Regions from separate parts of the Vibrio azureus genome, predicted to be linked through region 4. Evidence: predicted binding sites of a transcription regulator. Region 4 holds the regulator's gene; each other region holds the start of a gene.
The links. The regulator CRP, encoded in region 4, controls carbon source genes, mostly activating them, when cyclic AMP is high. The targets are predictions, from matches to a motif close to TGTGANNNNNNTCACA.

Region 1 (8,322 bases), 1.5 Mb from region 4:
CGCAGACAAACATCATCCTAAAATAGCGAAGAAAGGTTTGAGCCGATTTTCTGAAGAAGTCTACCTTATTGAAGATCTTCGCTCATAAACACTGAACCTGCTTGGCAAGCGTGGTCAAGCAGGCCAAAAGTGTTGCTTAATAGTGTTGATGAATACTGAGCCGACTTCTTACGTCAGACAACCGTTCTTCTTACAAAAATAAGAAATAGAATACTATTCCACTTCGTTGTCTTCCTTGAATTCAGCTCAGTGACCTCGCTCTGAATCAAGCATCTTGAGGTCACTTGGGTATATCTAGCTCGTACCGCTGAACACAGCATCTTGAATTTACTTGGTTAAAGAAGGTTCAGCGGTTCATCAATTAATATTCAATACGAACTTGCGCAGCACTCTCAATCGCATCTTTGATTGCGCTTTCAAGACTATCACGGCGCGTTAAGACAACACCAAGTCGTCGACGCCCTGAAATATCTGGTTTAGCAAACAATCTTAATTGAGTTTGCGGTTTGGCTAAAGCTTTGGCTAAGTTATCAAACTGTAGGTCTTCTGATTGACCTTCTCCGAGTACAACAGCTGAAGCTGATGGGCCAAATTGAGTGATCTTATGGACGGGCATTTTGGTGAACGCACGAACGTGAAGCGCGAACTCAGACATATCTTGTGAAATCATTGTAACCATACCGGTATCATGTGGACGTGGTGAAACTTCGTTGAAGAACACATGATCGCCTTTAACAAACAATTCCACCCCAAATAACCCATAACCGCCAAGTGCGTTTACGACTTTTTCCGCAGCGTATTCGGCGGCCTTGCGCGCATTATCTGACATGACTTGTGGCTGCCATGATTCACGATAGTCTCCATCTTCCTGGCGATGACCAATAGGAGCACAGAAATGCACGCCGTCGACCGCTTTAACAGTAAGAAGGGTAATTTCATAATCAAAGTCAACGAAGCCTTCGACGATGACTCGTCCAGCTCCAGTTCGACCTCCCTGTTGAGCGTATTCCCAAGCTTTGTTGATGTCTTCTGCTGTTTTAATGACACTCTGCCCTTTACCAGAAGAGCTCATTACAGGCTTAACCACACAAGGGGTACCGACAAAGTCGACTGCTGATTTAAAGTCATCAAAATTATCAGCAAATTGGTAAGGTGAAGTGTTTAGCTCAAGTTCTTCAGAGGCTAATCGACGAATACCTTCACGATTCATGGTAAGTTTTGTTGCTCGCGCGGTTGGAACAACGTTTATCCCTTTTTCTTCGAGTTCAACTAATTTATCGGTGGCGATGGCTTCGATTTCAGGCACAACGTAGGCGGGTTGTTCGTGCATGATGATTTCTTCTAAAGCTTGGCCATCGAGCATATCGATGACGTAGCTACGGTGGGCGACTTGCATTGCAGGTGCATCCGCATAGCGATCGCATGCAATCACTTCTAAACCAAGCCTTTGACATTCTATCGCCACTTCTTTTCCGAGCTCACCAGAGCCTAAAAGTAAAACACGTGTTGCATGGGGGCGTGTTGCAGTACCGAACATAGCATTACCTTAAAAATTAGAATGATGTGAGATGATTGAGAACGGATAATACTGTATTTAATTAATGAGGCAAACGTTTGCTACGTTTTTTTGATGCTGTCGTTGCTCATTCCTGAAGATAAAGATTGGGATGATCCAGATAACAACTTCTATGAGATTACTCGTGTTGTGAATTTAGCGCTTAAAAGAGCAGCACAAAGATTAACTGAGTTTTTATAATAAGAAGAGCCCAATGAATGGGCTCTTCTTAGTTCACAATTTAATCAAGCCTGCAACTTACAACAGCAAAACGCTGACAAACATTAATCGCACTTTAGACATTAACAAAACTGACTGGAATGTCTGGATTTAATGCTTCGATAGTAGATTGAGTTTCAGCAAGGTGGCTGATTTTACCTTGAGCATTTTCAGCTAGAGCGACCGCTTTGATGCCATCAAATTTTAGGCCAGCCAGCATAATTTGGCTCAGCGCGACCTGTAAAGGAGGTAGACTTGGGTTAAATGCAGCATTTTCGGCATAAGCGCCTAAGAACACACGACCACAGGCCATCTCAATGGCAAGGCCACTGAAGTTGTTTGTGTAAGGAGCGTGGCTCATGTTCATCGCATCTACCGCTTTCTCAAGCAGTATATTATCGTCTTTAAAAGTAAAGGAATGCACGACCTCTGACATCAAGCCTGATTCTATGCCTAAATCGTTCGGCCCAAATGCTTCAGGTAGGTAATCGTGAAGTCGTTTTTCGTCACTATCTGGAAGTTGCACTTTGAGGTTTTTAGCCGTTGAGATTTCGTTCATAAACTGACGGCAATGACCACAAGGGCTGAAGTTGATGGTGATGTCAGTTAAACCACGCTCACCTTTCATCCAAGCGTGGCTTATTGCAGACTGTTCTGCGTGCACGGTTTGACCAAGCTGAACTCCAAATAATTCCATGTTAGCGCCGAAATAAAGGTTTCCTGATAAACCTCGAGCGATTGCTCCGACATAGAAATTAGAAATAGGGGCATAGGAAAAAGCAGCGGCGATAGGGAGAAGAGCAAGACGAAGCTCTTTATCGGATAGGTGAGTTAAAGAAAGTAATTGCTCAAACTGCTTTTTGGAAATAGTTGCATCAAAATCGTTGGATTGAACGATCGGAGCAAGGTGGCTAGAAAGTGGCTCAGGAATATTTGCTAATGCCTGTTCAACGCGACTATTCATTTGGAGTCCTTGTTAGTGCATGGAAGGATATTCTAGGCGATGAAACAGAAAAATCCGTGATTAAGATCACGCTAATGTTTGTAAATATTTTCTATGTTACATAATTAGAGGCACTTCACACATGTTCGCTACTTTGCGTTTGGTTACGGTTTACTGAGATAGCCAAACGGCAAGACCAAAAATACTTGGAGCAAGCACTGACGTGATAATGCCACACAAAACTAAGGCAAGAGAGGAATAAGCAGCATCAGAAGGTTGTTTTTCTGCACAAGTTGCGGTACCTAATGCATGCGATACTGTCCCCATGGTTAAGCCCCGAGCAATTGGGTGTTTGATCCCGATTAAATTAAATATTGGATAGGCGAGTATGGCACCAAATAGACCAACAATTAATACAAGAATGGCAGCTATAGCCGCTTCTCCTCCCAAATGACGTGATACTTCCATCGCTATTGGAGTGGTGACTGATTTACTGATAAGGCTGGCAATTAAGCCGATATCTGCTTTGAAGGCCACGGCAATCAAAGTCGCAGTGATCATCGACATAACACTACCTAAAGTGCAGGCTAACAGGATGATTCGCCATTTAGATTTGATTTGTGGTAGCTGTTCATACAAAGGATAAGCCAGAGCAACAACGGCAGGTTGCAGTAAGTCACTGAGCCAGCGGTTGTCATGATAGTAAGTTTCATAAGGGATATGAAAGTAGAGCAAGATCGGAATCAAAACCACTAGACTCATCAAAAGTGGGTTAGCAAACGGTTTGTTGATCTTTATTGCAATATGACGAGCAGTAAAGAATACCAAAATGGTAACAAGTAACCACATGTTAGCGATTATCCTTAAGCAAGTACTCTAATAACCAAGCCAAGCTGACTAAGACGATCAGTGACCCTCCTATGGCACTTGCTAAAATCGGTAATGCATTATTAATCAGCATATCAAAATGTTGCATCAGACCGACACTGATTGGTACAAATAGCAGGATCATATAGCGAATGAATAGAGTTGCGCCAGGTTTGACCCATTCCGCTTTAATCACACCAAATACCATTGAGAAAAATAGCACCAGCATGCCAATAACACTTCCGGGAATAGAAGTGTTTGTTAGTGATTGAAGAAAATTACCGATGGCGAGTGCTCCGCTAATAATTAGCAGAGCAATCAGTAAATGAACCAGTTTTTTTAAGCGATGTTTCATGCCAAATACACTCAGCACCCTCGATTTTGTGTTGGAGGAATCTAAGAAGCCAGACTTTCTACGTAACGATACACGGATTTGAGAAGCGCGATTTTCTTGTCGTCACTTTCATGTTCATGAACTAGGTTTTCTAAATTTAGCATGTAATCTTCAATCTGGCTTTCGAAGATTTCTCGGCAATGCTGTGCCCAACGTCGCTGCTCTTGCTCGTCCAATGTATTGGCGTAGTGCCTTGCACGATAACGGAACAGCAGCGGTTTTATACGCTTATCAGCAAACTCAATATCGAGTGCCGCTAGGTTATTGGGATCGGTTTCGCGAATGATGTCCATGGCGGCACGATCGGCAGGAGAGAAGAAGCCATCATAGAGTTGTGTGTCTACATCATCGCTTTTGGCAAACTTTCGCTCGATTGAAAAGAGACGGATGAGTTTATCTCTAATTTCAGGGTTCTGGCGTAAAGTAGCAAGGTTACTTAGGCATTGCTGGCGATCAATACCAATGGACTCGGCGTTTTCTGCGGTGAGTGTTTTGGCCGGCGCTAAAATAGGGCACTTATTAAGGTGAACTAATTTGACAGGGACGGGTAACAAGTCACCAAGATCTTCTCGTTTTGTATAAAGGCGCTGTTGCAACTCATCAGCGGACAAGTCAAGTAAGGGCTGAGGATCCTTAGCGAGATCAACCGTGATCACCGCATTATTGTTAGTAGGATGCCACGCGATTGGAACGATCCAACTCGTATATTGGCATTCCCGGCCCAACATGCCAGATACATGCATAAGCGGAGTCATATTGACGATATCGATCAGCTCATTCAACTTACGTTTGTGACGCATAGAAAAGAAGTAGTCGAACAGCTTAGGTTGGGCCGCTTTAATCTTCTTGGCTAGTTCAATGGTCGCAACAACATCGGCCATCGCATCGTGTGCATTACTGTGTTCTATTCCATTCGCGACGGATAAATGTTCTAACTTAAAGCTGGTAAAGCCTTCATCGTTTTCAGGCCACTCGATGCCTTCAGGGCGTAATGCATGGCAGGCTCGCATAACATCAAGCAGATCCCAGCGTGAGTTGCCTTTTTGCCAACTCCAAGCATACGGGTCGATAAAGTTACGGTAGCAAGTATATCGTGTAACTTCATCATCAAAGCGAATGCTATTGTAACCAAGGCTGGTGGTGTTTGGTTTAGAAAGTTCAGCATGGATCTTTGCGATAAATTCCGGTTCAGGTAAGCCATCTTTTAATGCTTTCTGAGGCGTAATACCAGTAATCAGAGCAGCCTCTGGGGAAGGCAAGTAATCAGCAGGAGGTTGGCAATAGATCACCAGTGGTTCGCCAATGATGTTGAAATTTTCATCAGTACGCACACCAGCAAATTGGCTTGGACGATCTTTTGCTGGGCTGGTTCCCCAAGTCTCGTAATCAAAGAAGAAGAATGTAGGCTGTTCGGTATTGTTCATGGGTTTCCTTTTTTGTTCGCTATTCTTCAAAGCTTATCTTGTATATACCCAAGTAACCTCAAAGTGCTGCGTTCAGCGAGATGACCTTAGTTCTCAGGCGCGGCATCGATTCGAAGATATAACGGTTCTACATTGAGAATCGTTAACAAAGTCTCAGAGTTAGGGTCGCTGGCCCTTTGGGAGCCTTTCACTGAGCCGACTTCTTGCGTCAGACAACTCAAATTTTGTAAGTGCTGCGTCCCACTTTAAGTCAGACAACCAGAGCATCACAGACAAGCAGCTAAAAGCCACAACAAAACGAGCGGATATAGCGGCCCGACAGAACTGAATGACGGTGAAGGACTTATAGCAAAAATATCATCTAAAGAAAACATCACATTCAGAATTGGTGTCGATACAACGAAAAGAACAAACGTATTCTTGAAGGCAAGTATCTGATCCCCAGCCTCAGCCTAAAGAATGCAAGGTAAACCCACAAAAGAATACAAAGTTTAAAGCGGCAAGAGGTAAATCAGAAGTTGCTCTGAATCAAACACCTAAAGATCGTTAAGGTATAGAATACGGGTTTGTGATTGATAACGCATTTATCATTGCAAGTCACAGTCGAATCCTAGCTTGAACCTAGATTTGTACGAGTGAAACAAACATAACTTCTTGATTCAGACTGATTACATGCTAGATTTAACATATTGGCAGATTTTATGGTTTATATGGAAATAACAATGAAAAAAATCGCTATGCTACCCTTGATGTTTTTTATTTCTACCTCTGTTGCTGGTGGTGTGCTAAGCGGTTCAGAGGAAGGTCAATTATATAAAATTAACGAAAATTTTGATAAAGAATTCAAAGCGACAAATATTGAAAAGCTCACCAAAGATTACAATAAAACAAAATCAGAAAGCCGCAACTTAGAAGAGAAAATCGACGATTATAAGTCCTACATTATTGATGGTTCAGAGTTAATGCAAAGAGACCTTATGTCAGGTCAACCTAATGATGATTTGATAGAGTCTTTAAAGCAAAGCTCCTATTCTATAAAAATCCTCAATGATGAATTACAAATCAATCAAGCCAAATTTACGACTATTCATCAAGATATCGAAAAGTTAAAAGCATCAGTATTAAGTTTAGAGAAAAATAAAAATCAACAAATTCTAGATTTATATCGTGAGATTAAATCCAGGTTAATTAATGATTCTTCTATTGCCTATAGCCACAAAAGCGACGGAACCATCACATGTAATGCATCAGACAGTATTAGCCGTTGTGTAGAAAGGAATCTATCAGCAATGGAACAGGCGTTTTTACTCAAAATGGGCAATTCAAATGGACTTAAAGTTGAAGACTTTGAAGTGGTCAATGCTTCTTTGGACATGCAAGGGCACTTAAAATATGTGGCAAGCGCAAAATATACGAAGCCATTTACTACTGAAACCGATAAAGTTGTCCGTAAAGAACTGGGGCTGAATAAGCATTTCTTAGTCTTTAAGTCGAACAGTGAAAACACTAAGTACTACGTGAATAGTGATTTTGCGGGTGAAGGTAAAACTGTTGAATACAGGGGCACTTTTGTTGGTGTCATTGATATCGTTGCCGAAAATGGCTCAAAGCGAGAATCAATTAAAGCCACACCTTACACAGAAAATGAATACTACTTCAGTTTCTCTGGAGCGTCGAAAAACAAAACGGCGAGCAAGACCAGCACTTCTAAGGTGCAGGCTAGGAGCTCCAAGCAAGAAACTTTAACTAAACCGACGATTAAAACGCTCAAGGCACCTAAACCTCTCGCTCAAGTAACATCACAGAGTTCAGAAAAGTCTTCAGATAGACCTTTACCAGACTTCGATGCAATTAACTTTTCTCTCTTAACCAGTATTGGCGTGGATGAATCGGAGCTAGAATCACTGAAGGGGCCGACACACACGATTCTTTATCACGACAGTGAACACTTTTACGTGATGCCAGAAGAAGAGAAACAGAAACCTTTTAAAGCACCTTTGAAAAAAGCCATGGTTTACTGCAAAGATAAGCTTTATGCATCGTTAACCAATCTTGATGACCTTTGGAACTTAAATGACAAACGCATTTTACCTTCTGGGCTGTTTTGGTCTTCCCAAGATATGGGTAATAAAAACTCTGAACAGAAGCAGTTCATTTGTAAAGTGAAGAACATGTAATACCTTACAACACTGATACCAATCTCTGAGAACAAAGAAGCCGATAGAAAGTCTATCGGCTTCTTTTTTACTCAAGCGTAATGGGTGAAGTTAGGCGATTTGTTCTGTCTCGCTAGCCTTGTTTTCTTGTTGTTGCTCTGAAGGCTTAAGCATACGACTTACTATGGTTCCCGCGGTCATTGAGCCAGAAACATTCAATGCGGTACGAGCCATATCAATCAGTGGCTCAATTGATATAAGCAGTGCAGCAATGGTCACAGGTAGCCCCATGGCAGGCAGGACAATTAGAGCCGCAAAAGTCGCACCACCACCAATACCAGCGATACCAAATGAACTGATCATGATGATACCGACCAGTGATAACAAAAAGTGAATGTTTAATGGATCAATACCAACCGTTGGTGCCACCATTACTGCGAGCATGGCAGGGTAAATACCAGCACACCCATTTTGACCGATGGTCGCACCTAATGAAGCAGACAGATTAGCAATCGCTGGTGGTACATTGAGTTTATCAATTTGTGCCTCAACGTTAAGTGGAATAGTGGCAGCGGAGCTTCGTGATGTGAAGGCAAAAGTAAGAACTGGCCAAATCTTTTTGAAATAGCTCACTGGGTTCACACCAAAAAGAGAGACTAACAGCGCATGGATAACAAACATCAGTGCAATTGCCACGTATGAAGCAACGATGAAACTAAGTAAGTTCAAAATGTCAGCCATATTAGATGTCGCAACGACTTTCG
Region 2 (8,322 bases), 730 kb from region 4:
CTCGACATGTGGTTACATGGTCAACACAAAAGCTCATATAGGATACCAAAAGTTTTTGTTATCGGTTGTTCCGATGTCACCAATTATCTATTAGCAGTGGAATATAAACATCAACTTGAGCCAATTAAAGATGGTGATGGCCCGATGCATTTCGGTTCATTAGAATTGGTTAAGCAAGAATTGCTCAGGTTGGGTATCGATAAAGCTTATTTAAGGCTCCATAATGCTTATGATGAGTTTGGCAGTGAAGGATTGGCTTCTTATTGTGATATTGAAATGTCACTGGCCACACACTAACAAGCTCATCACGTGTATCTTGGATCAATGAATAAGTATTCTGTGATGTTTTTGCTCTAGCCGTTTATTATTCTTGCTTAGCAATATAATGCTTTCTCAAGATCTTTTCAGTAAACTGCGTTCTAAGGTAAAAGCCTCTAGGTAATGTCTTAATCGGTTTGCCATTGGCGTTATAGGCTTCGGTGAGGGCTCTTGAATTCGCCGCCTTTGGGCGTAGATGCAGTGCTTGACCATGCTTTGCAGAAATTTTTTCAAATTGCCCGAAGACGATCATTTCCATCAATTCTTCCCAATCATTTTTGAGGATCATGGACTCTTCATGATCGGGGGACCATATCAGTGGATTACCCACGCGTCTTTCCGCTAGTGGGATTTCGCGTTCTCCTTCCACAGGGATCCAAAGAACTCTAGAAAGCTTATTTCGAACGTGGCTGGTTTCCCAAGTGAGTCCCTGTACACCAACGAGAGGAGCAACAGAAACAAACGTTGTCTCAAGTGGCCTCCCAGTGTGGCTGATAGGAATACTTTTCAACTCTATACCAAGATGAAGAAAATCTTGCTGTGGTTTGCTGCCTGCTGGAGCACCTAAATGCCATTCAAGTAGTTGACCAACCCAACCTTTATCGCGCTTTAAGTTTTCGGGCACACACATATCTGCTTCTTCAGCGAGCTCTGCAAAAGTAATACCTGCCATATCTTGTGCGCGAGCCATTAATTCAGCTTCGGATTTTGGTTCTGATTTCATATCGTCGTTGCTTAAGATCTACAGTTCATATACTAACAAATTTCTATGCACTTCTCTGCTGATCTTTTAATCATATTGGTGATTAAAAGATCCATCCTCATGTTATCCACAGACAGATAAATCAATGTATACACTTTTCATTAAGCTGGATGAATAAACAGGTTTTTTAAAGTGTTTTTTACTTGATTTTATTGAGATGTACTAAAGTTATACTTGTTCTATGTGGATAAAGATAGAATCGTTCGATCTTTGACCGATCTGGTTTTGGTTAAAAGATCATCGAAAAAAATAAGATCATATTAACAGGTGTTTTTATTTTTTGTTTTTTAAAACAGTTACTTATTTTTTAATCCTTTGCTTTGAAATGATTTTTTATTCGGAGTGTTTTCTCTTAAGTTTCTGTTGATATCACTTTCTGCACAAAGTTATTCACAGAAAAGGTGAATAAATGTGGGCTATCTCTCACTGAGATGTTGATAAAACAATATGTGCTTAAAAGATATCCAAAATTGTTCTAAAGCTAATAAATCTTGCTTATATCACACCAGTAAGTTTGCTAGTAATGGGGATATGTGGAAAAATCATAGTAATAAAAAATTATTCATAGAGGTTAGCCAGTGATAGATGGCGATGGTTACCGACTTAACGTTGGTATTGTGATATGTAATAACCATGGTCAGGTCTTCTGGGCTAAGCGATACGGGCAACACTCATGGCAATTTCCACAAGGTGGGATTGACGATGGTGAGACTCCTGAACAAGCTATGTTTAGGGAGCTATATGAAGAAGTTGGTCTAACGAAAAAAGACGTTAAGATCATCGCAACCAGCCGTCATTGGTTGAGGTATAAGCTACCCAAACGATTAGTACGCTGGGACTCTAAGCCTGTTTGTATCGGCCAAAAACAGAAATGGTTTCTGCTGCGATTAGACTGTGATGAATCACATATCAATATGCAACGTGGAAAGTCACCTGAATTTGATGGTTGGCGTTGGGTGAGTTATTGGTACCCGGTTAGGCAAGTTGTGTCTTTTAAGCGTGATGTCTACCGACGTGCGATGAAAGAATTTGCATCAATGGCAATGCCTTTTCGAGAACGTAAAGCGAAAGGTAAACGAAAAAAGCAACGTAGATAGAGGATTAATATGCTCAGTCAGCTAAGGGAAGTCGTTGAGAAAGTCTCTAGGGTCGACGATTTACATCAAGCTCTCGATGTATTGGTGAAAGAGACTTGTACTGCCCTTTGCACTGAATGTTGCACTATTTACCTTGCTAATGAAGAGCAGCAACGCCTTGAGTTGATGGCAACTCAAGGGCTGAGTTTCAAAAACGATAGCATTCATATCAATTTCAATGAAGGTTTGGTGGGGTTGGTTAAGCGCAGTGCTGAGCCACTTAATCTGGCTGAAGCTTCTTCTCATCCTGACTTCAAGTTTTTTCCTCAACTGATGGAGCAGGTTTATCACGCTTTCCTTGCTACGCCTATTATTTATCGTAAACAAGTCTTAGGTGTTCTGGTTATTCAGCAAAAAGAGCCTCGTTTATTCAGTGAAATGGAAGAGTCTTTTTTGGTGACCTTGTCTGCACAGCTTGCTGTATTAATTGCCCATGCTCAAAGCTTAGGGCAGTGGCAACTAAGCTCTAAGCCGTCTGTGATTAAAGGAGCTCCTGCGTCAACAGGCGTGGCAATCGGTGAACTTTGGTTTGATGATTCACAGCCTAATTTGCATGAGGTGTTTCCCGCTTCAGCGCTCGATAAAGAAAGAGAGCACGAGCTATTGGCGATTGCAATTGAGCGAGCAGTGAATGACTTTCGTCGTATGCGCAAGAAGCTCGACAGTGAAATCAATAAAGAAGCGTTGGCTATTTTTGATCTCTTTACTCACTTACTTAATGATCCCATGTTACGCGGTGATCTAAAAAAACAGATCGAAAAAGGAGATCGCGCAGATTGGGCGTTACGCCAAGTTGTCGAAACCTACTCCAACCGTTTTGCTCGCATGTCGGATGTTTACCTACGGGAACGAGCTCAGGATATTAGAGAGCTGGGGCAAAGGTTACTTTACTTTTTACAAAACAGTGAACAAGAACAGGTTTCGATTGATCGGCCCGTGATCTTAGTGGTAAATGAGTTAAGCGCAACGTTATTAGCCTCGATTCCAAAGCAACATTTATTAGCCGTGATTTCATTAGAGGGAGCGGTAAACTCACATGCTGCAATCTTATCACGTGCTTTAGGAGTGCCTGCCGTCATGGGAGTGGGGCTTGATACTCGTGAGGTCAATGGAAAGCAGGGGATTGTGGATGGCTATACGGGTGAGATTCATCTTGAGCCCAATCGTCAGCTATTAAGGGCTTATCGTAGCTTGATCAGCGAAGAGTCTGAACTGTTCGCAATGGTGAACCAAGATCTTGAGTTACCCGCGATCACACAAGATCACTGCCATATTGAAATCATGCTAAATTCAGGGCTAAGTGCAGACAGCAATAGCGCCATTAATAGTGGTGTCGATGGGGTTGGATTGTATCGAACAGAAATTGCTTTTTTACTTCAGCATCACTTTCCTTCAGAAGATGAACAATACCAGCAGTATCGCACAATCCTTGAACACTATGCTGCGCAAGATGTGGTCATGCGTACATTAGATATTGGCGGTGATAAACCTTTACCTTATTTACCGATTGATGAAGATAATCCATTTTTAGGCTGGCGCGGGATTCGTTTTACGCTAGACCATCCTGATATTTTCTTGATCCAATTACGCGCGATGCTGAGAGCCAGTGCAGAACACGGTAATTTGAGTATTTTGCTGCCGATGATCTCGGGCATTAAAGAATTTGATGATGCTTTGCTGTTGATTCAACAAGCTTACAATGAAGTCATACTGATCGACGAGCGGATACCCATGCCGAAAATTGGCGTGATGATCGAAGTTCCATCTATGGTGTATCTGTTGCCTGCTATTGCACATCGTGTCGATTTTGTCTCTGTTGGAACCAATGACCTTACCCAATACTTACTCGCAGTCGACAGAAATAATGCACGTGTTGCTGATGTCTATGAATCGATGCACCCTGCTGTATTATTGGCCTTGAAGCAGATTCGCGAAGTCTGTCACCAATATCAAGTCCCGGTCTGTATTTGCGGAGAGTTAGCAGGGGACCCATTTGGTGCACTATTGTTATTAGGCCTTGGCTACACCCGTTTGAGTATGAACATGTCTAACGTTGCTAAGGTCAAATATTTAATTCGTAAAAGCCATCAGCAAGAATTAACCGAGCTGGCAGAGCAAGCTATGTCCTGTTCCTATGGATTGGAAATTCATCAAATGATGAATGACTTTTTTGTCCAGCAGGGCTTTGCAGGCTTCATTCGTGCGGGTAAAAAGTAACAGTGACCATCTCTCTTTTTTTCCTATTGCTGTTGTTGGGTGGATTTGTCGGAATTATGGCAGGCCTATTGGGCATCGGTGGTGGACTGATCATCGTTCCCGCTCTGTTATATCTGCTTCCTCTTATGGGGGTGAGCGTTGAGCTTAGCATGCACATGGCTTTAGCGACCTCATTAGCCAGTATTATCGTAACCTCGGGTTCATCTGCTTTTAATCATCTGACGCTTGGTAATGTCGATAAGTTCGTGGTCAAATGGCTGATTCCCGGTGTGGTATTCGGTGGTTTTTTGGGGGCGAATATCGCTGAATGGATTCCTACTCATTACTTACCCAAAATCTTCGGAATCATTGTTTTATTTCTTGGGTTCCAGATGCTCTATTCGATTAAAGCCATGCATACTAAGCCGATGCCAAGCCGCACAGTGACCACGTTATATGGTGCCGGAATTGGCGTTATTTCAAGCTTAGCAGGGATTGGTGGCGGTTCTTTATCGGTACCATTTTTGAACAAGCATGGTATAGAGATGCGAAAAGCTGTTGGCTCATCGTCCTTATGTGGCTTTATGATTGCTATTTCAGGAATGATTGGATTTGTCTTACATGGCGCTCAAGTCGAAGACTTACCCAGTTATAGCCTTGGCTATGTTTACTTACCTGCTTTATTGGCGATCGCTATGGCATCCATGGTGACAACTCGTGTTGGGGCTAAAATGGCGACTCATTTGCCAACAGCGACGCTCAAAAAGATATTTGCAGTATTTTTGATATTTGTTGCAGCAGCGATGCTGTTGTAAAGTGCACCCGTTAACTATTAATAAGAAGAGAATAATTTATGTCTCAGGGCTACTTTGAATTTCCCAATATTGATCCTGTTCTAGTCTCTATTGGCCCTATTTCTATCCGCTGGTATGGGTTGATGTACCTGATTGGATTTATGTTCGCGTTATGGCTAGCAAACCGTCGTGCAGATAAGCCTGGTAGTGGTTGGACTCGTGAGCAAATTTCTGATTTGTTATTTGCAGGTTTTCTTGGCGTTGTCATTGGTGGACGTGTTGGCTACGTTATTTTTTACAACTTTGATCTTTTCCTAGCCGACCCTCTTTATTTGTTCAAAGTATGGACAGGTGGCATGTCATTCCATGGCGGATTGCTTGGAGTCATTACGGCGATGTTCTGGTATGCGCATAGACATGGCCGCAGCTTTTTTGGTGTCGCCGATTTTGTTGCACCTTTAGTGCCCTTTGGTCTCGGTATGGGAAGAATGGGTAACTTTATGAACGGTGAATTATGGGGAAGAATGACCGATGTCCCTTGGGCAATTGTATTTCCAACGGGTGGTCCTGTCCCGCGTCATCCATCTCAACTGTATGAGATGCTTCTTGAAGGTGTTGTGTTGTTCTTTATTCTTAACTGGTTTATCAAAAAACCACGCCCATTAGGAGCTGTATCAGGGCTATTTTTGGCTGGATATGGTACATTCCGCTTCATCATTGAGTTTTTCCGTGAGCCAGATGCGCAACTTGGCTTGTATGGTGACTACATTTCAATGGGGCAGATCCTCTCGTCACCGATGATCATTTTGGGTATTTTGATGATGATTTGGGCTTACAAACGAGGCCTATATCAAGACAAAGTTCCAGCAGAAAAGAAGTAAGGAATTGGAGTGAAACAGTATTTAGATTTGTGTCAACGCATTGTTGACCAAGGCGTTTGGGTTGAAAATGAACGAACTGGTAAACGCTGCCTGACGGTAATTAACGCCGATCTAACTTATGATGTTGCGAATAACCAATTTCCATTAGTGACAACGCGTAAAAGCTTTTGGAAAGCTGCGGTTGCTGAGCTGCTGGGCTATATTCGTGGTTATGATAATGCCGAAGATTTTCGTCAACTTGGGACAAAAACTTGGGATGCGAATGCCAACCTCAATCAAGCATGGCTGAATAATAAGCACCGTAAAGGCGAAGATGATATGGGCCGAGTCTACGGTGTTCAAGGTCGTGCTTGGGCAAAGCCAGATGGCGGTCATGTCGATCAACTGCGTAAAATTGTCGATGACTTGACTCGTGGAGTGGATGATAGAGGTGAGATTCTCAATTTCTATAACCCTGGCGAGTTTCATATGGGATGCCTAAGGCCATGTATGTACAGTCATCACTTTTCTTTACTTGGGGATACATTGTATCTAAATAGTACTCAGCGTTCTTGTGATGTCCCACTTGGATTGAACTTTAATATGGTTCAAGTCTATGTGTTCTTGGCGATTATGGCTCAGATAACAGGTAAAAAAGCAGGTCAAGCCTATCATAAGCTGGTTAACGCGCACATTTACGAAGATCAGCTTGAGTTAATGCGTGATGTTCAGCTAAAGCGAGAGCCGTTACAAGCGCCGACTTTCCATATCAATCCAGATATTAAATCATTAGAAGATTTAGAAACCTGGGTTACGCTTGACGATTTTTGGGTAGAAGATTATCAACATCATGACCCGATCCGCTATCCGTTTTCGGTTTAATTAAACACGGTTGTTGAGTGTGAGATTGTTGATTGCGAGATCAAAAAAGCTGACCCTTTGGAGTCAGCTTTTTTATTATCAGATGGCGGCTGTTTTAGGCATTTGCTATTGAGTTACAGCCGCACTTTATAGTCGTATCTAGAGTTTAAACACTCAGTGCTAGGATAGTTCCAGGAAGAACTAAAAATACAGCGAGTAGATAACCTGCGACAACCGCTTTGTTTTTGATCGCCATATCTGAAAGGCACTCTGCACACTTAACTGGAATTTCTCGCAACAACGGAATACCAAAGATAAACAGTGTTGCTAGCACATTGAAGGTAAGGTGAACCAAAGCAATTTGTAGGGCAAAAACAGCAAACTCCCCTGATACTGCAGTGGCAGCAAGCAGTGCAGTAATACATGTACCGATATTGGCTCCCAATGTGAATGGGTAGATGTCACGGACTTTCAGGACACCAGAGCCTACAAGAGGTACCATCAAACTTGTGGTGGTAGAAGACGATTGAACTAAGACCGTCACCAGTGAGCCTGATACGATGCCGTGAATTGGACCACGACCAATTGCATTTTTCAAAATATCACGTGCTCTTCCTACCATCAGGCTTTTCATCAATTTACCCATGACAGTGATCGCAACAAAGATAGTACCGATACCCATAGCGATCAGAATAACACCGCCAATGTTGTCACCAAACGTAGACAGTGGCTCTTTGATTGCACTTACTACTGGTTTGGTTATTGGCTTAATGAAGTCAAAGCCTTTCATACTCATATCACCTGCGTTCAGTAAAGGTGATACTAACCAATGAGAGATCTTTTCTAGAATACCAAACATCATTTCGAGAGGTAGGAAGATCAGTACCGCAAGTAGATTAAAGAAGTCATGAATAGTTGCACTTGCGAATGCCCGCTTAAATTCTTCTTTACAACGGACATGACCAAGAGAAACGAGTGTATTGGTCAATGTTGTACCAATGTTTGCACCCATGACCATAGGAATCGCGGTTTCTACTGGAAGGCCGCCAGCCACAAGGCCAACAATAATAGAAGTGACGGTACTGGAAGATTGAATTAATGCAGTGGCCACTAAGCCAATCATTAAACCAGCAATAGGGTGTGAAGCAAATTCAAACAAGACTTTTGCTTGGTCGCCTGTTGCCCATTTGAAGCCGCTACCAATCATAGATACTGCTAAAAGAAGCAGGTACAGCATGAATGCCAAGTTAGCCCAGCGCACCCAGCGAGTCGTGCTCGCAATAGGTTGTGCTGTTGAAGTAGCTTGGTTCATCATAATTTTCTCCGTTGACCTTGAGTTTGTGTGTTTGGTCTGTAGTTGAAACTGTGAGCGATGTTAGTAAAGAAATATTTCA
Region 3 (8,322 bases), 1.2 Mb from region 4:
ATAGCGTTGCCGCTAAAAGTTAACCGACCTGAGAGTGTACTCACTTCAAGGCCGATAAATATCGATTAATTAACCTGAGCTAAGCTCATTAATCTTGAGCTTCACGAATTTGTACCCGAAACTGAGTTCCATTTGGGTTTACTGTGACTTCTGACAAAGAGATTGATTCAAAACCACGTACTATCGCTCTTTTCCAAGGCCCAGGTTTAGTATTCACCTCTAAACCATTATTGTCATACCAATAGAAACGATAAAGAATTGGTTGATCGCCCTGATAGTGGCTGCTCAATTGTACAATGCCTCTTGCACGACCGTCTGCATTATCGGTGATAATATTATCCACCAGTAATCGACTGCCCAATACGTTATCATGAAAGAAAACTTGTTGAGTTTGACCGTCAATACGAATACCCGCCGTGTTGTCTGCACATCCAGCAAGCCCTAAAATCACGGCCACACTTAGCCATAATGCCTTCATTACAATCTCCCTAGTTGTTTATGCCATAACGTCGAATGCGCCCCTTGTCGGGATAACCAAACTAATGTGGTTTGCTGTTCCGGCACCTCAAATTGATAGGTTTCACCATTGATTTGAAGACGTTGCAAACCGCTCGGAACAACAGCAGAAGCGGTGGTCACCTTTGCAGGTAGCGTTTGCCAACTTCTTGTGTCTGGTTGTTCCGAAATAACATTCCATACATTAAATAAAATATTGCCGACGTCATTACCCTGAGCCGCTTCCTTACGAATTCGGTCTTTGGTCCAAACACGAATGAGTTGACGGGTAATGATACCCGTTAAGCGTTCATTAAAATCTTTATGTGCCATCGCATTGACATCGACCAATGTACTCGAAGGCAGCGCTTGGCCATTCAATTCAACTCTGCCTAACGGGGTCGCTCCTTGATAAGTGTTCGGATAATAAGGTAATGCTAAAGAATAGACGGCCCTCTCTCCATGACTGTCACGGATAGGTAAATCCGTTCGCCAGCCTTGCAGCGCTTCCACAATACCCTGTTCATCGATAAGAATCACACGACCTTGCGATGACATTAAAGGTTTTGGTGTTTTTCCATAACGTTTCTCTAATAGCATTAAGTCTTGTTTCATCCCTAACTTTTTCGCCATTAGCATCGTGCTTTCTATTACTTGGGTATTTTCCGGCATCACAGCTAAAGCACGTCGATAATCCACATAAGCACTATTTAGGTCTTTTGCTGCTTCATACAACAGACCAGACAGATAGAAAAGGTAGCCATTTTGGACTGCGCTCAAGGTTTTACCAGCATCAGGATAGTGAGCAAGAACGCTGCCAAGATTGGCCGATATACCTTGTTCACCTAACTCATTTTCAGCTCGCTTTAGCTCATCTTCTCGTGCTTTTTTAGCCGCTTCTTGAACTTGATTTGCACGACGCATTTCAACTAATGCGCCTTCCAGATCATTTTTTTGCAAGTAATTCAGACCAAGATACAAATGCAAAAAGCCCAATTCGTAATCAGCGGGGTAGTACTCATTGAGGTTATCATTAACCGCAAGTGAACCAATATAGTTGGTGGTTTCTGACAAAGATATTGTAGCGCGATCTTGCTGCTCTCGAATTGCTTGATCACTGACTTCGAGTGCCTTTAAACTGGATGGATAATTTTCAGCCAAAAAAGCAATTCTTCCTTGCTCGAAGTGACTCAGTATCTCTCCCCCATTCTCGCCGGTTTGGAGTTGCTCTGCTTCAGCATAATCACCCGCCTGTACGGCTTGATAAACTTGCTTATTTTGTGCGCTGTAATGGCTAAAAAGATTACCTACGGACATGTTCGCACAGCCTGCTGAGAATAGTACACAGCCGAGTAGCGCGAACTGCTTCACACCGTATTTCACATTTTTCTCCGTAGATATAGCGTTGGATAAAGAAAGGAGGGCCTTTCTAGCGCCCCTCCATTGGTTAACCGAAGAATTCAAGGATACCCAAGTGATTTAAGTACCTTCAACGGATGAAATTAACCCAGAACCATTGGCCCAAGAGGGCGGCCACCCACAAGATGCATATGAATGTGGTACACTTCCTGCCCACCATGTGAATTACAATTAACAATCAGGCGATAGCCGTCATCTGCGATGCCTTCTTCTTTCGCGAGTTTTTTAGCAACGGTAAACATACGTCCCATCATTGCTTCATCTTCAGCTTCAACGTCGTTGGCTGTCGCAATTAGTTTATTTGGAATGATCAGAAGATGACTTGGCGCTCGTGGATTGATATCACGAAAAGCAGTAACGAGATCGTCTTGATACAACACATCAGCAGGGATCTCTCTGCGAATAATTTTACTAAAGATAGTTTCTTCAGCCATGAGGCCTCCATTTCTATTAGATTTAAAGTGCTCTTAGTATGCGCTAAGCCTGAAATGAGCTCAATAAAAAACAGTGTTCAGTTAACAATATCAATATAAATTGCTTGGTTGAAGCTTTTTTTGTCGTGTACGTCATAAAAATTGTGTCTCAAGCTCAATTAGAACCCGCTAATTTTGTTATTTTTAGAATACTTTTTATTCCTAAAGACCCTGAATTCTGTACGTCTTAAGACGTCTAAAATCAGCCATACGCAGTGACATCGCTTTGAAGCAAGTCTCTTGAGGTCACTTGAGTATATTACTTTTTGTTTTAGGTAGAGGAAGCACATCGATGCGAAATTCTGTCATTAAAAGGATGTATGGCGGATTTGCCATTATCACTGCCCTGTTTGTGATCACCATAATGATGATGACCCAAGCCATGAATACACTTCATAGTAAATTTGAACTGGTTTCTCAGTCTTCATTGCCACTTGTCTCTCTGTCCAATCAAACCAGTGTTGAGCTACTATCTGCAGACAAGTCTTTTAAAGATTTTTTAACCACAGAAAACAAGCAGCGCATGGAAAAAATGCGTAAAAACTTTACTCTCTCTCAACAGCAATTCACTGAAACATTGGAGCAATTAGCAGTAAGCAGCAAACCATACCCTTCTCTTTCTGCCCCTCTAGATCAGCTTATCGATTTACAAGATAGTTATTTTAGTGAAGCACAAGAAGCGATGAATAACTATGAGTCGATGTTTTCTTCACAAGAACAGGTTCAACTGTCATCGCGCCGATTTCAAAAGCTGAATAGTGAACTCTCTCTTGGTTTGAAAGAATTGCTTGCCGATCAGTCGAGCATTTCGGTCAGAGTCATGGGGGAAAGCTATTTCAGTAAGTTAAAAGACGCTGAAGTCATTACATCGGATGCGCTGGCAAGCTCTGACCCTGAAGTTGTCACTCAAGCGGTAGCGAAAAACCGCAAGACGGTTGCTCATCTAAACTACGCCTTTCGTGGCCTGGTTACCCAGTTGCCGCAGCTTGAAGAACTTTTCGGAGACTCAATTAAACAATTTACCCAAGATGTAGGCTTGAAAGGCGGCGTTTTGGATCAATACAGCCAATATTTAACTGCTCGCGCAGCTCTCTACGATAACATCGCAAATCAAGCCGAAAAAATTGATTCTAGTATGACCGTATTGGAGCAATTTACCACCACAGCAACCACGAACCTCAATCAATCTTTGCTCCAAGCTGGAGAAATTTATAATCAGGGTGTGATAAAAGCCGTTGGCATCGCTGTTTTGGTGATGGTGTTGGCCGTCATGATTGGCTATCACATTTCAAGCACAGTTCGCGAGCCGCTCAAACATATTTTAATCGCGTTAGAAGGACTTACCAAAGGTGATATGAAACAACGCATAGAGGTCCGTTATAACAATGAATTCAGTGCGGTCAGTGGCCATATCAATTCTCTTGCTGATAGTCTTCAAGATGTACTGTTGAAGCTGAATGATGCTTCCGAAAAACTGGCTGAAACCGCCATCGATAATGAACAAACCTCAGCTCAAGCGCAAATTCAGTTAAATTCACAACGCGAACAAGCGACGGATGTCGCAACTGCTATGACACAAATGTCGCATTCCGTACAAGAAGTTGCCCAAAGTGCTCAAAATACTTTAAATATGGTCCAACAAGTTGAATCGGCTTCTGACCAAGGGCGCCATATCATGAACAGTAATATTTCGACGATTAATCAGCTTGAAATACGCTTAAATGAATCTGTATGTGCTGTAACAGAACTACAAAATATGAGCAGCCAAATCGGGTCTATCTTAGACGTTATTAGAAATATTGCCGAACAAACAAATTTGCTGGCGCTAAACGCAGCGATTGAAGCCGCTCGGGCTGGCGAACAAGGTCGTGGCTTTGCCGTTGTCGCCGATGAGGTACGTGTTCTCGCATCAAAAACGACTCAATCAACCATTGAGATTGAATCCATGATCAGCACGTTACAATCAAAATCACACTCTGCAAGTCAAGTCATTCAAAGTTGTATGAGTGATATGGAAGTGTCAGTAGAGCAAGCATTAAGTGCCAATGGTGCCATGGAAGAATTGCAAGCTCTGATCATTAAGATCAGACAAATGAGCACCCATATATCACAAGCTGCAGTTGAACAAAGCACCACGTCTTCTAACATCGCTCGTAACCTTGAAGAAATAAACAGCTTAACCGATAAAAACTATCAAGCCATGGTGAATATCGCTCAAACCAACGAATCACTGACTCAATTAGCTCAACAGCAAAATACCTTAGTTCACCAGTTTAAGTTATAGTCTTGCTTTTGCTTTTGCTTTTGCTTTTGCTTTTTACAGAGCATACCCAAGTGACCTAAAAATGCTTGGGTATATATTTTCTTCTGCTTACCCTTGTTTTTCTTCTGCTTTGTCTACATATGCTTATCATGGTTTGCTCATTTCTTCCTTCTTTTATTGAGCAAGCAAAATGAAAAGGATAATTTATGGCTGTTCATGTTGGTATCATCGATCAAGACCCCGTGAGATTGGTTACCCCTCTTTTGGATAATCGCACGGTCAGTAAACATATCGTCTTCATCGGCGATAAACATCAAGCCGATATGTATGAACGCTTAAGCACAGTTTTAGAGCAACGCGGTATAACCACCGAATTCTTTGAAATCCCTTCCGCCGTTAACACCTCACTCATTAAACAATCAATACATAAATTAGCTCGTGATTTACACGATCGTGGTGAAGAAGTTAAGCTGAATGCCAGCTGTGGATTACGTCATCGCCTACTCTCGGTTTATGAAGTATTTCGTACGTACCGCTGGCCAATTTTTGTTGTAGAACCCAATAGCGACAAACTTTGCTGGTTATACCCAGACGGCCAAGAGGATACCCAAGTCGAGGATCATATTACCATCTCTGATTACCTAACAATTTTTGGTGCTCGTGGTGAATTTAATCATACTGAACTGCCTCCTCAGCTTGATCATAAACTCTATCAACTCGGTGAACGTTGGGCATCCAACGCACTTGAACTTGGGCCTGGTTTAGCAACCTTAAATTACTTGGCAACTACCTGTCGTAAAGAGCAAAGACTTGACGTTGAGCTATCCGAAAAACAACAAGGTTATCGTGAACTTAACATGCTACTCAGCGACTTAGTTGCAGCCCAAATTGCTACCTATGAAAAAGGAATCCTCACATTTATCAACGAGGATGCCCGCCGATTCTCTAATGGAGAGTGGTTAGAAACCTTGGTTCATAGCACTGTAAAACAGATCCAAGATAGCATGCCAACCATTCAAGACCGTTCTTTGAATGTGCAGGTATACCGAAAACATGGTGAAAGCGAAGTTCGCAATGAGCTTGATGTCGCAACGGTCGTAAACAACAAACTCCATATTATTGAGTGTAAAACCAAAGGCATGAGAGATGATGGGGATGATACCCTTTACAAACTAGAATCTCTTAGGGACCTACTTGGAGGGCTTCAGGCACGTGCCATGCTGGTGAGTTTCCGTCCTCTTCGCCACAATGATATTACTCGAGCAGAAGATTTAGGCTTAGCGCTCATCGGGCCTGACGAGCTAAAAGATTTAAAAACACACCTTGGTCAATGGTTTAAAGCCGCAGGTGGAGCTGACGACCTCTAATAGCTCGTCTTTCGTTTGAGTATATACCCGATTGACCTCAATCAATATGCTGAGTATTCAGCGCAAGTTACAAAAAACCAGGCCTAGCCTGGTTTTTTATTGCTTGCGAAGAAATAAGTCTTACTTAAGTTTTTTACTACAGCATCTTACGCGCAGCTTCAACAACCACTTTAATTGAGCGTGTTTCCGCTTCTTTCAAAGTGGTATGATCCGGCGTTTCTTTTTGAGTACGGTTAATGATAACACCAGCCACACAACCAGCTTTTAAACCTGAACTTGCACACATAGTCAACAGAGTCGCAGACTCCATTTCAAAGTTCAGCACTCCCATGTCTTGCCACTCTTTCATTGAGCCTTGGAAGCGCTTAACAACTCGACCAGAGAAAGTATCGTAACGCTCTTGCCCTGGGTAGAACGTATCACTGGAAGCTGTGACACCCATGTGTACTTTTGCACCACACTCTTCAACCGCAGATTTCATCGCTGTCGCAACATCAAAATCAGCCACAGCAGGAAACTCCATTGGAGCAAAATGTAAACTTGCGCCATCAAGACGAACGGAGCCTGTCGTCACAATCATGTCACCAACATTTACGTTAGGCTGAATTGCGCCTGTAGTACCAACACGTAAGAAAGTACGTACACCAAGCTGCGCAAGCTCTTCAACTGCAATAGATGTCGATGGGCCGCCGATACCTGTAGAACACACTACGACAGGTTTTCCATCCAGTTGTGCACGATATAACGTGTATTCACGATGACTGGCTAGAAAGACTGGGTTGTCCATCTCTTCCGCAATTTTTTGAACACGAGCAGGGTCACCAGGAATAATGGCTAATGTTGCGCCAGCAAGATCGGCTTCAGTAACACCTAGGTGAAAAACAGCTTGAGACATAAGTCGCTCCTTATTGTGGCCTAACGTTCGTAACGATAAGCGCATAGGTATATTGGGTACAACAGATACTCTAGCGAACCTCACTACAATATAGAGTGATAATAATCACAAATGAAAAATGTAATATTTGTATTTTTTCAAAAAAATTATACATATATCACAATTTTTATTGTGCAACTACAAGCACACCCAATCACCTCTGCTCGTTGCTGCTTCTCACTCTACTGTTGTACTTCAATTAATTCAGCGGCCTAATTCACGCTTTGTTTGATATGCTTTGACTCAAAACGTAGCAGTCTTAATGCATTCAATGTCACCAAAGCCGTCGCACCACTGTCAGCTAAAACCGCAACCCATAAGCCCGTAATGCCCAATAGACTGGTGACCAAAAAGACACCTTTTAAGCCAAGCGCAAGCGCGACATTTTGATGAATATTGCTCAACGTTGCCCGAGAGAGCTCGATCATAGCGGGTAACTCAACCAACCGATTGTGAGTCAAGGCGGCATCGGCTGTCTCAAGTGCCACATCAGTGCCTCCCCCCATTGCAATACCGATACTGGATGCCTTCATCGCGGGTGCATCATTAATGCCATCACCAACCATCGCAACTGTGCGTGTCGTCGACATTTTCTCAACATGATGCACTTTATCGGCTGGCAGCAAACTCGCTTCGAAAGTCATGCCCATTTCTTTGGCAATCGATGCTGCACTTCGTGGATTATCTCCGGTTAACATAACGGAGTTCACACCTAACTTCTTCAACGCAGCGACAGCTTCTCGTGCATCCTTGCGTAACGTATCTTGCCAAGCAATAAGACCAATCAGCTTTTCCTCACAACGGACAATCACGACCGTTTTTCCTTGAGCTTCGATTTCAATAATGCGCTCTTCCATTTCCGATGAAATAGAGAAAGTGATCTTAGAAGGCGCAATAACTTGTACATGCTGCTCATCAACATAGCCACTGACTCCTGAACCAACCTGTACCGTTTTCTCAGTTGCTTCAGGGATCACAATACCTTGCTGCTGCACTTTATTCACTAACGAGATTGCCAACGGGTGGCTTGAACCTAGCTCTATGGCCGCCGCCAAGCTCAGCAATTGAGATTCAGGCACATCAATCGGAATGATATCCGTCACTTGTGGTTTACCCTGTGTCAAGGTGCCTGTTTTATCAAAAGCAACCGACTCAACACGTCCGAGTAATTCCAGTGCTGCTCCGCCTTTGATCAATGCACCACGTTTTGCTGCTGCAGCTAAACCAGAAGTAATCGCAGCAGGCGTAGAAATCACTAACGCACAAGGACAAGCAATCAGTAACATGGCTAAACCACGGTATAACCAAGTTTCCCAAGGCTGAGCGAACAATAAAGGAGGTGTGACAATAACAAGCAATGACACCAACATC
Region 4 (8,322 bases):
TTTACTCTTATCATATCAGCAAGGTTGTTCACTCTTCACCTAAATTGGGTGTCAATAATGTCGTAAAGCTTCTGACTTTCGGTAATAACTACACAGGTAATAGCGAAATTTGTACGCTTTTTCTTCGTGAAAAGTTCCGTCAGGGATTAAATGGACGTTTAATGTCTAAATGTCGTTTTCTCATGATGGCTGAGCATCCCGAACGGTTTTCCGACACGATTTTTGCCGAAATGCGCGGCGTTTCTGATGAAGACGGTAACTCCCCTTTTTGGCAGTGGTTACAAGAGCATTTTTTCTCGATTGACTTTACTTTGGCCGATTATCTAACAGGGATAGGTAAAAAAGGCTTTATTGCAGATCTGATGCCTAAGCTCCCGATTTATATCAACTTACTCAGCCCTGAGGCTCAAGCGGTTATCGGTAAAGTACACGATAATACGCGCCCTGCGTTGAAACTATTAGAGCACGAAGGTTTTACCAATCGCGGCTACGTTGATATTTTCGACGGCGGTCCAACCATGGAATGTGATAGGCGCAATATTGAATCGGTACGTCATTCTTATCGTGCACGGGTACAGATATCTGAACATGCCAGTAGCAAAGATTTTTTGATCGCGAATACATCGTTTGAGAACTTTCGAGCAACAGCGACCAAAGCGGTGTTCGACACGGAGAGCGAGACCGTGATTATTTCCTCAGAAGTTGCTGCCGTATTGATGGTCAAAGAAGGGGACTTTGTCCGCTTTCTACCTCAGTAATTGAACAAAGAATGTAAGGATAAAACGCATGACACATTGGATTGCAGGTGAATGGGTGCAGGGTGAGGGAGAGCACTTCTCCTCTCTATCTCCGTATAATCAAGAGGTGATCTGGCAAGGTCATAGCGCCACAGAGTCGCAAGTTGAACAAGCCGTTGCTGCTGCTCGCGAAGCATTGTTAGAGTGGAAAAAGCGTCCATTTTGTGAACGTGAAGCGATAGTGTTGGCATTTGCTGAAAAAGTAAAAGAGCACAGTGAACAGATTGCTGAAGTGATTGCCAAAGAAACGGGTAAACCTTTGTGGGAAACTCGCACAGAAGCTGCTGCGATGGCGGGCAAAATTGCTATCTCAATCCGTGCTTATCATCAACGAACAGGCGAGTCGTCACGAGAAGCGGGCGGTAACCAAATTGTGCTGCGTCATCGCCCTTTGGGAGTGATGGCCGTGTTTGGCCCTTATAATTTCCCTGCGCACTTACCTAATGGTCATATAGTGCCTGCATTATTGGCAGGTAACACTGTGGTTTTAAAGCCTTCAGAACAAACTCCATGGAGTGGTGAGTTGGCTATGAAGTTGTGGGAAAGTGTCGGTTTGCCCAAAGGGGTGATTAATTTAGTCCAAGGAGCGAAAGAAACGGGGATTGCTTTAGCAGAAGCAAAAGGCATCGACGGTGTCTTGTTTACTGGCAGTGCCAATACCGGACATCATTTACATCGTCAATTTGCTGGTCAACCAGGGAAAATGTTGGCGCTAGAGATGGGGGGTAATAACCCGTTGGTTGTCACGGACAATTATGATGACTTAGATGCAACGGTTTATACCATCATACAATCTGCCTTTATTAGTGCGGGCCAACGTTGTACCTGTGCGCGTCGTTTATATATTCCGTTCGGTGAACGAGGGGATGAGCTCATCAATAAACTTGTTCAAGCGACGGCGAATATTAAAGTTGATCAACCTTTCGCAGAGCCTGCTCCTTTTATGGGGCCGCAAATATCAGTTGCTGCCGCGCAGCATATTCTTGAAGCTCAAGCTCGTTTGCAGTCGCTAGGAGGGCGGAGCCTTATTGAAGCGAAAGCCGGTCAAGCTGCGTTTGTTTCCCCTGGTATCATCGATGTCACTAACGTCGCAGAATTGCCTGATGAGGAATACTTTGGTCCACTCTTACAACTCGTGCGTTACGATGGTTTTGCAACGGCGGTAGCATTAGCCAATGACACTCGTTTTGGTTTATCTGCAGGATTGATTTCTAGCGATGACGATGAGTGGCAGTATTTCGTTGACCATATTCGCGCCGGTATCGTTAACCGAAATCGCCAACTTACGGGCGCCAGTGGTGATGCGCCATTTGGAGGACCTGGGGCTTCGGGTAACTTACGACCCAGTGCTTATTATGCGGCAGATTATTGCGCTTATCCGATGGCGTCAATGGAAGGGCAGGAGTGTGTGCTGCCTTCTAATTTGAGTCCTGGTATCGAACTGTAAAATATTCACAAGTAATGAAAATGGGGTGAAGTGGCTGGTTGCGTGTTGAAAGCGCAGAAATCTTCTTTACCCCAACTGCTTTCAATTGGCGGTCGTTGTACATTTCTTCAATCAATAACGCCAAGTAAAACGTCACAGGTTGATCGCCATTTTTCGCCTTAGGGGGAAGTAAACCAATGGCTTGTCTTTTTTCTTAACTTTTATTTGATAACAGGAGCTATCATGACGCCCGATGTGCTATTTGATTCCTTATGGAAAGATTATATTCATCGTCTTTGTCCCTCCGCGGCGAAAGTTCACCAACTTCTGCAAGAAAATGAACCATTGATTAATGATCATATTGCTTTGCGGACATTTGATGTTGCTCCTTTAGGACTTGCCACCTTAGCTCAGCCATTTTTAGATGTTGGCTATTTGCCTGGTGGAGATTATGTGTTTGAAAGTAAAAAACTGATTGCAACCCATTTTGAACATCCAGATCCAAAGCAACCAAAGGTGTTTATTAGTGAACTGAAAGTCAATGATTGTTCTGCGCAATTACAAGCCATCGTGCATAAACTGGTTGAACAGGTTGATATCACTCAGTTGACCCAGCCGGAATTTCTCTATGGTGGCCGCTTGTGGGACCTCAGCTATGAAGACTTTAAAACGTTAGCACAGGAAAGTGAATATGCTTCTTGGTTGGCAGCTCACGGCTATGGTGCCAATCATTTCACTGTCAGTGTTAATCAATTAAGTCAGTATCATGAAGTGATGCAAGTAAACGATTATTTACGCCAATCGGGTTTTACTATTAATGAAAGTGGGGGCGAAGTAAAAGGCACGCCAGCTGTCCTTTTAGAACAATCATCAACGATGGCGGATAAAGTCCCAGTGACGTTCATCGAGGGCACTGAGCTGGTTCCGGGTGGTTTTTATGAGTTTGCTAAGCGCTATCCAATGGAAAATGGTAAGTTGTACCCAGGGTTTGTAGCAGCCTCAGCAGATAAAATATTTGAAAGTACCGACAGCAAAGTTCATATGGATAAGTAATTGCTTACTCACTTCGTAGGCTAGGGTGTGAAGGGATAGCAACGAAGGTACCCAGTTGACTTTCAGATGTTTAAGATACAGTAAAAGCCACTAATGAAGTGGCTTTTACTTTATTGCATGTTGATTTAGTACTCGATTATGGATTAACGAGTTCCGTAAACCACGATGGTTTTACCGTGAGCAGAAATCAAGTTTTGCTCTTCTAGCATCTTCAGGATACGACCGACCGTTTCACGAGAACAGCCAACAATTTGGCCGATTTCTTGACGTGTGATCTTGATTTGCATGCCGTCAGGGTGCGTCATCGCATCGGGTTGTTTCGCAAGGTTGAGCAGCGTTTGAGCGATACGACCCGTCACATCTAGGAAAGCAAGGTCACCCACTTTTTGGCTAGTAACCTGAAGGCGTCGTGCCATTTGTGCAGAAAGACGCATCAGAATATCTGGATTGACTTGGATGAGCTGACGGAATTTCTTAAATGAAATCTCAGCCACTTCACAAGGAGACTTAGCTCGAACCCAAGCTGTACGCTCTTGATCTTCTTCAAATAAGCCCAACTCACCAATAAAGTCGCCTTGGTTGAGGTAAGAAAGGATCATTTCTTTGCCTTCTTCGTCTTTAATAAGCACAGCAACGGAACCTTTGACTATGTAGTACAAAGTTTCCGCTTTCTCGCCCGCATGAATTAGCGTGCTTTTTGATGGGTACTTATGAATATGACAGTGTGAAAGAAACCACTCTAATGTTGGATCGGTTTGAGGTTTACCTAGAACCATAATATCTCACTTCCTCTGCAGGGTATGCTTGCGCTGTCCATATTTTAGCTAAGCGTGTCGTTGGCCTACTAGAATAAGAACTCTTTTTCTATGCTGCAAGCTATCTTGTGTCTCTACAGGAAATAGTATCCTTTTTCGAGTTTGATTTCTTGATTTTAATCGCGTCATTCCTGCTATTTTTTACGCAAAATTGTGCACATGATCACGGAGTGAAAAGTAAACACCTAAATAGCCATATTTTTAGCCAATTTTTCCGGTTTCAATCAGCTTCTGTAGGATGGGTCTGACGATTAATTCCATCGCAAAACTCATTTTACCACCGGGGACGACAATGGTGTTATGGCGCGACATAAATGAGCCATCTATCATTGCTAGCAGGTAAGGAAAGTCGACATTTTTAATGCCACGTAAGCGGATTACGACAAAACTTTCATCCAAGCTTGGTATTCCTTTGGCATTTAGTGGATTCGAAGTATCGACAGTGGGGACACGTTGAAAATTAATATGTGTACGAGAAAACTGCGGGGTGATGTAGTTTAGGTAGTCATCCATAGAGCGAACAATGGAATCCATGACGGCTTCTCGTGAATGGCCGCGCTCACGAGTATCGCGAACAAACTTTTGGATCCACTCTAAGTTCACGATAGGGACCATTCCAATCAGAAAGTCGACATGACGAGCTACATTGACTTCGCCATCGACAACACCGCCATGAAGGCCTTCATAGAACATGACATCGCTGTTTTCTGGTAAATCTTGCCAAGGCGTGAAGGTACCTGGCATTTGGTTATAGGGAACGGCTTCATCGAACGTATGGAGGTAGCGGCGCACACTGCCGATTCCTTGTTTGCCATATTGACGAAAGAACTCTTCTAAGCTGGAAAAATCATTGGCTTGCGGACCAAAGTAGCTGATGTGTTTGCCCTGCTCTCGGGCTTTTCTTATTTCAACATCCATTTCGGGACGAGTAAAACGGTGGAAACTATCTCCTTCGACCCAAGCTGGTTTGACATTCATCATGTTGAACATTTTTCGAAATGCTTCAGATGTTGTCGTAGTACCGGCACCAGATGAACCAGTGACCGCGATGATAGGGTGTTTTGCTGACATGACAAACCTTGTCGTAATTAACGTACCTGTTAGCGTACAGCGCTTTTGCACTGTACGAATGATGAAGCACTATATCACGTAAAACGAACCTGTCATCGAGTGGAGTAAGGTAAAGTGTGAGCAAACGAGAGCTAGTGACTGAGTTATTTTCATGTTGATACAGGGGGAAAGCGATGTTTGTAGTCAGAAATGGTGTCTGCAGACTATTTGGCTTTCAGTTTGATATCGACGGTTTCATGCAGTTCTGAAAAGACGATCACGGCTTCATCATGCTCAAGCTGCGTTTTTACTTGCTCAATTTTGCTTTGTAGGGACATTTCTACCGCACCGTAATCGGTGCCTTCACGAAGAACAAATTCCCGGATTAAATTTTCTAGTGTTTCTGGTGCAATATCTTGCCATGGGATAATCATAAATACCTCGAACGTTTATGATGGCCGCTTAGTTTACTGTGTTCTTTGTGTCGATACACCAGAAAGATAATCAGCCGCGATACTTTCGTAGTACGCAGGAAGTGCTTCTTCAAGCCAGAAGCGTGGTTTTAGCACGGAGCCACAAAGAAAACCGACATGCCCCCCATGTTCATATAGCTGATAATCGATATTATCGGGCAAAACAAATTTGGGGATTACAGCCTCCGTCATAAAGGGGTCATCTTTGGCGTGAATGATCAGCGTAGGTAAACGAATACGTTGTAGTTTGTTTAAACCAGAGCATTGCGCGTAATAATCTTGAGCATTTTTGAAACCGTGTAATGGTGCGGTGACCAGATCGTCAAACTCGTACAGGCGTGTGACTCGTTTGATTGAGCGATAAGATAAAGCAAGTTCGCCATGAATTAACTCGTGCTTTTGTAAAGCATTACGCTTAAGAGAAGAAAGCAGATAACGTCGATAAACCTTAGAAAAACCACGTTCGATACGATTGGCACACGCGGCAAGATCGAGTGGTGCAGAAACAATCGTTGCGGCATCTAAGAGTGGTTGGCGGTCATACTGCGCGAGATAGTTAGCCAACATATTTCCACCGATAGAAATACCCACCGCCACTTTAGGTTGACCAGGAAATTGTTGGTCAAGGTGCTCAAGGAAAAATCGAGCATCATTGATTTCGCCTGAATGGTAAGCGCGCGCTTTTTTGTTTGGCTTACCACTACAGCCTCGAAAATGCATCATGACTGCCAGCCAGCCCGATTGTGCAAAAGCGTTCATCAAGCCATTGGCATAAGAGCTATAGAAGCAGCCTTCTAGTCCATGAAAAAGAATAAAAATAGGCTTTTGAGCAGCAAACTCCTGATTAAAAGGCTCTGACCAAGCTAAATCGAGGAAATCCCCATCTGGAGTATCAAGAGTTTGCCATATTGGAGTAAATAATGCTTTTTTTCTGATCAATCGTGGGAGGAGAGTTTGAAGGTGTGGGTTTTTAAGGCCAGTAGCAGGAAAAAATTGAGTCATACAGGGCACCAATCGAAAAAGCATATTAAATTGCTAGGCACGCTCTTCGGCTGATTCATAGCAAATACGGGTTGATGGATAAGCTCACTTCTTGGCGCTAAAAACCGCCTTAACGACGAATTCGGCGTTAATGGAAATCTCGGGCTTGTGAAGATGAGGCCAACGAACGTATTTTTATTATGAATTTACATGCTGATTATTATAGATAGAGACTCAAGTAACCTCAAGGCTGAGGAGCGATATGCACCGAACGGAATCACACTGAGGTTAAAAGTGGTTTGGCTTGGGGAAGGGGAGAGAAAAGGCATGCTGTAGGTGATCACCACCTAAATGACGACAGTATCTGAGAGTTAATGGATCACCGTCATTCGCTGTTAATGATAGTGTATTGATGCAATCCACTAAGTCTGCTTGTTGCTGTTTTTCAAGTTCAAGCTCAAACTGCAGAGCCTGGCGGTATAAAGCGTCGTTAAGCTGAGGCTTAAGTTGGCGACGCAGCTCTCGGTAGGAGTACAGCAGGGTTTCACTTCTTGTTAAGCTATGTTGCACTGCGGGCCAATCTTGCTCGGAGAATGTAACCTGTTGTTCATCTAACCATCTTAAAAGTAAGACTAAGTTCACATTGCCCTGATAGTGATTTTGTAATGATAGACACGCCTCTTTCACCTGACGAACACCATAAAATTGCAAACTAAATTGCCAGAGACTTTCTAGGGTTAGGGGCGGGTTGGCGTGTCGGTTACTCATTGATTAAACTCAAGTTCCATTTGTTCTAGGCTTTCTTGTGCGGACATCCATTCTAGCTCTACTTCTTCAAGTTGTGCTTTGCTGGTGGCTTGCAGTGCAAGAACTTTATTAAGTTTGGCCTTGTTATCGAGCTCATAGAGTGAATTATCGCTTAAAGCTTCTTCAGCCTGAGCTAAATCTTCACCTAATTTATCCATTTTCTTTTCTAATTGCGTTAGCATCTTTCTGATAGGGGCCGTTTGCTTACGAAATTCTGCTTCACGCCTTTTTTGCTCTTTTTTCGCTGCGGCACTGTTGCCATTATCTTTGCTTGGCTGTGCTGCCTGTGCTTCACGACGTTCTATTTTTTGCTGTTCAGTGAGCCATTTGTAGTAGTCGTTTAGATCTCCATCAAAGGGTGCGACTTGACGGTCGTGAACTAAATACAGGTCATCGGTTGTTGCTCGTAAGAGATAACGGTCGTGGGAGACAATGACCATTGCTCCTTCAAAGGTCTGTAATGCCATCGTTAATGCTTGGCGCATGTCGAGATCAAGGTGGTTGGTTGGTTCATCAAGCAACAAGAGATTCGGTTTTTGCCAAACGACTAAAGCTAAGACTAAACGTGCTTTTTCACCACCAGAAAAAGGCGCTACCTTTTCCAGTGCTTTATCCCCTTGGAAACCAAAGCTACCGAGGTAATCTCGTAATTGTTGTTCGGTTTGGTCCGGCGCAATTTGCATCATATGCTGCAAAGGGGTTTCTTCTGGGTGTAAGGTTTCTAACTGATGCTGCGCAAAATAGCCGATTTTGACCCCTTGAGAATAAGTAAGTTCGCCACTTTGCGCCTTAAGATCTCCAGAAAGCAGTTTAATTAACGTTGATTTACCTGCGCCGTTACGGCCTAGAAGACCGATACGACTGCCAGGGACTAGATTTAAACGTATTTTTTCTAATATTAAGTTATCGCCATAACCCGC

Region 1: the regulator CRP is predicted to act here: its motif matches at 2,794-2,809, upstream of cdd (cytidine deaminase).
Region 2: the regulator CRP is predicted to act here: its motif matches at 1,492-1,507, upstream of rppH (RNA pyrophosphohydrolase).
Region 3: the regulator CRP is predicted to act here: its motif matches at 7,007-7,022, upstream of udp (uridine phosphorylase).

Annotation. Positions count from the first base shown of each region.
Region 1 covers NZ_CP018616.1:1,281,162-1,289,483, forward strand. Annotated here, with positions in the region: gene BS333_RS05900 (thiopurine S-methyltransferase) at 1-88, shown strand, start outside; gene purT (formate-dependent phosphoribosylglycinamide formyltransferase) at 362-1,537, opposite strand; gene BS333_RS22485 (hypothetical protein) at 1,631-1,756, shown strand; gene cdd (cytidine deaminase) at 1,851-2,738, opposite strand; gene BS333_RS05915 (CidB/LrgB family autolysis modulator) at 2,889-3,566, opposite strand; gene BS333_RS05920 (CidA/LrgA family protein) at 3,568-3,939, opposite strand; gene sbcB (exodeoxyribonuclease I) at 3,981-5,402, opposite strand; gene BS333_RS05935 (hypothetical protein) at 6,125-7,579, shown strand; gene BS333_RS05940 (L-cystine transporter) at 7,670-8,322, opposite strand, start outside.
Region 2 covers NZ_CP018616.1:507,635-515,956, forward strand. Annotated here, with positions in the region: gene BS333_RS02430 (DUF6482 family protein) at 1-297, shown strand, start outside; gene mutH (DNA mismatch repair endonuclease MutH) at 365-1,042, opposite strand; gene rppH (RNA pyrophosphohydrolase) at 1,660-2,178, shown strand; gene ptsP (phosphoenolpyruvate--protein phosphotransferase) at 2,188-4,434, shown strand; gene BS333_RS02450 (sulfite exporter TauE/SafE family protein) at 4,437-5,228, shown strand; gene lgt (prolipoprotein diacylglyceryl transferase) at 5,267-6,088, shown strand; gene BS333_RS02460 (thymidylate synthase) at 6,098-6,949, shown strand; gene BS333_RS02465 (Na/Pi symporter) at 7,095-8,240, opposite strand.
Region 3 covers NZ_CP018616.1:1,021,839-1,030,160, reverse strand. Annotated here, with positions in the region: gene BS333_RS04875 (YcfL family putative periplasmic lipoprotein) at 89-478, opposite strand; gene BS333_RS04870 (COG3014 family protein) at 478-1,878, opposite strand; gene hinT (purine nucleoside phosphoramidase) at 1,998-2,348, opposite strand; gene BS333_RS04860 (methyl-accepting chemotaxis protein) at 2,680-4,671, shown strand; gene BS333_RS04855 (DUF1887 family protein) at 4,857-6,017, shown strand; gene udp (uridine phosphorylase) at 6,154-6,912, opposite strand; gene BS333_RS04845 (zinc/cadmium/mercury/lead-transporting ATPase) at 7,164-8,322, opposite strand, start outside.
Region 4 covers NZ_CP018616.1:2,801,250-2,809,571, reverse strand. Annotated here, with positions in the region: gene astA (arginine N-succinyltransferase) at 1-758, shown strand, start outside; gene astD (succinylglutamate-semialdehyde dehydrogenase) at 787-2,244, shown strand; gene BS333_RS12770 (DUF1338 domain-containing protein) at 2,467-3,276, shown strand; gene crp (cAMP-activated global transcriptional regulator CRP) at 3,420-4,052, opposite strand; gene BS333_RS12760 (phosphoribulokinase) at 4,293-5,162, opposite strand; gene BS333_RS12755 (YheU family protein) at 5,366-5,575, opposite strand; gene BS333_RS12750 (hydrolase) at 5,609-6,616, opposite strand; gene BS333_RS12745 (TIGR02444 family protein) at 6,884-7,363, opposite strand; gene BS333_RS12740 (ABC transporter ATP-binding protein) at 7,360-8,322, opposite strand, start outside.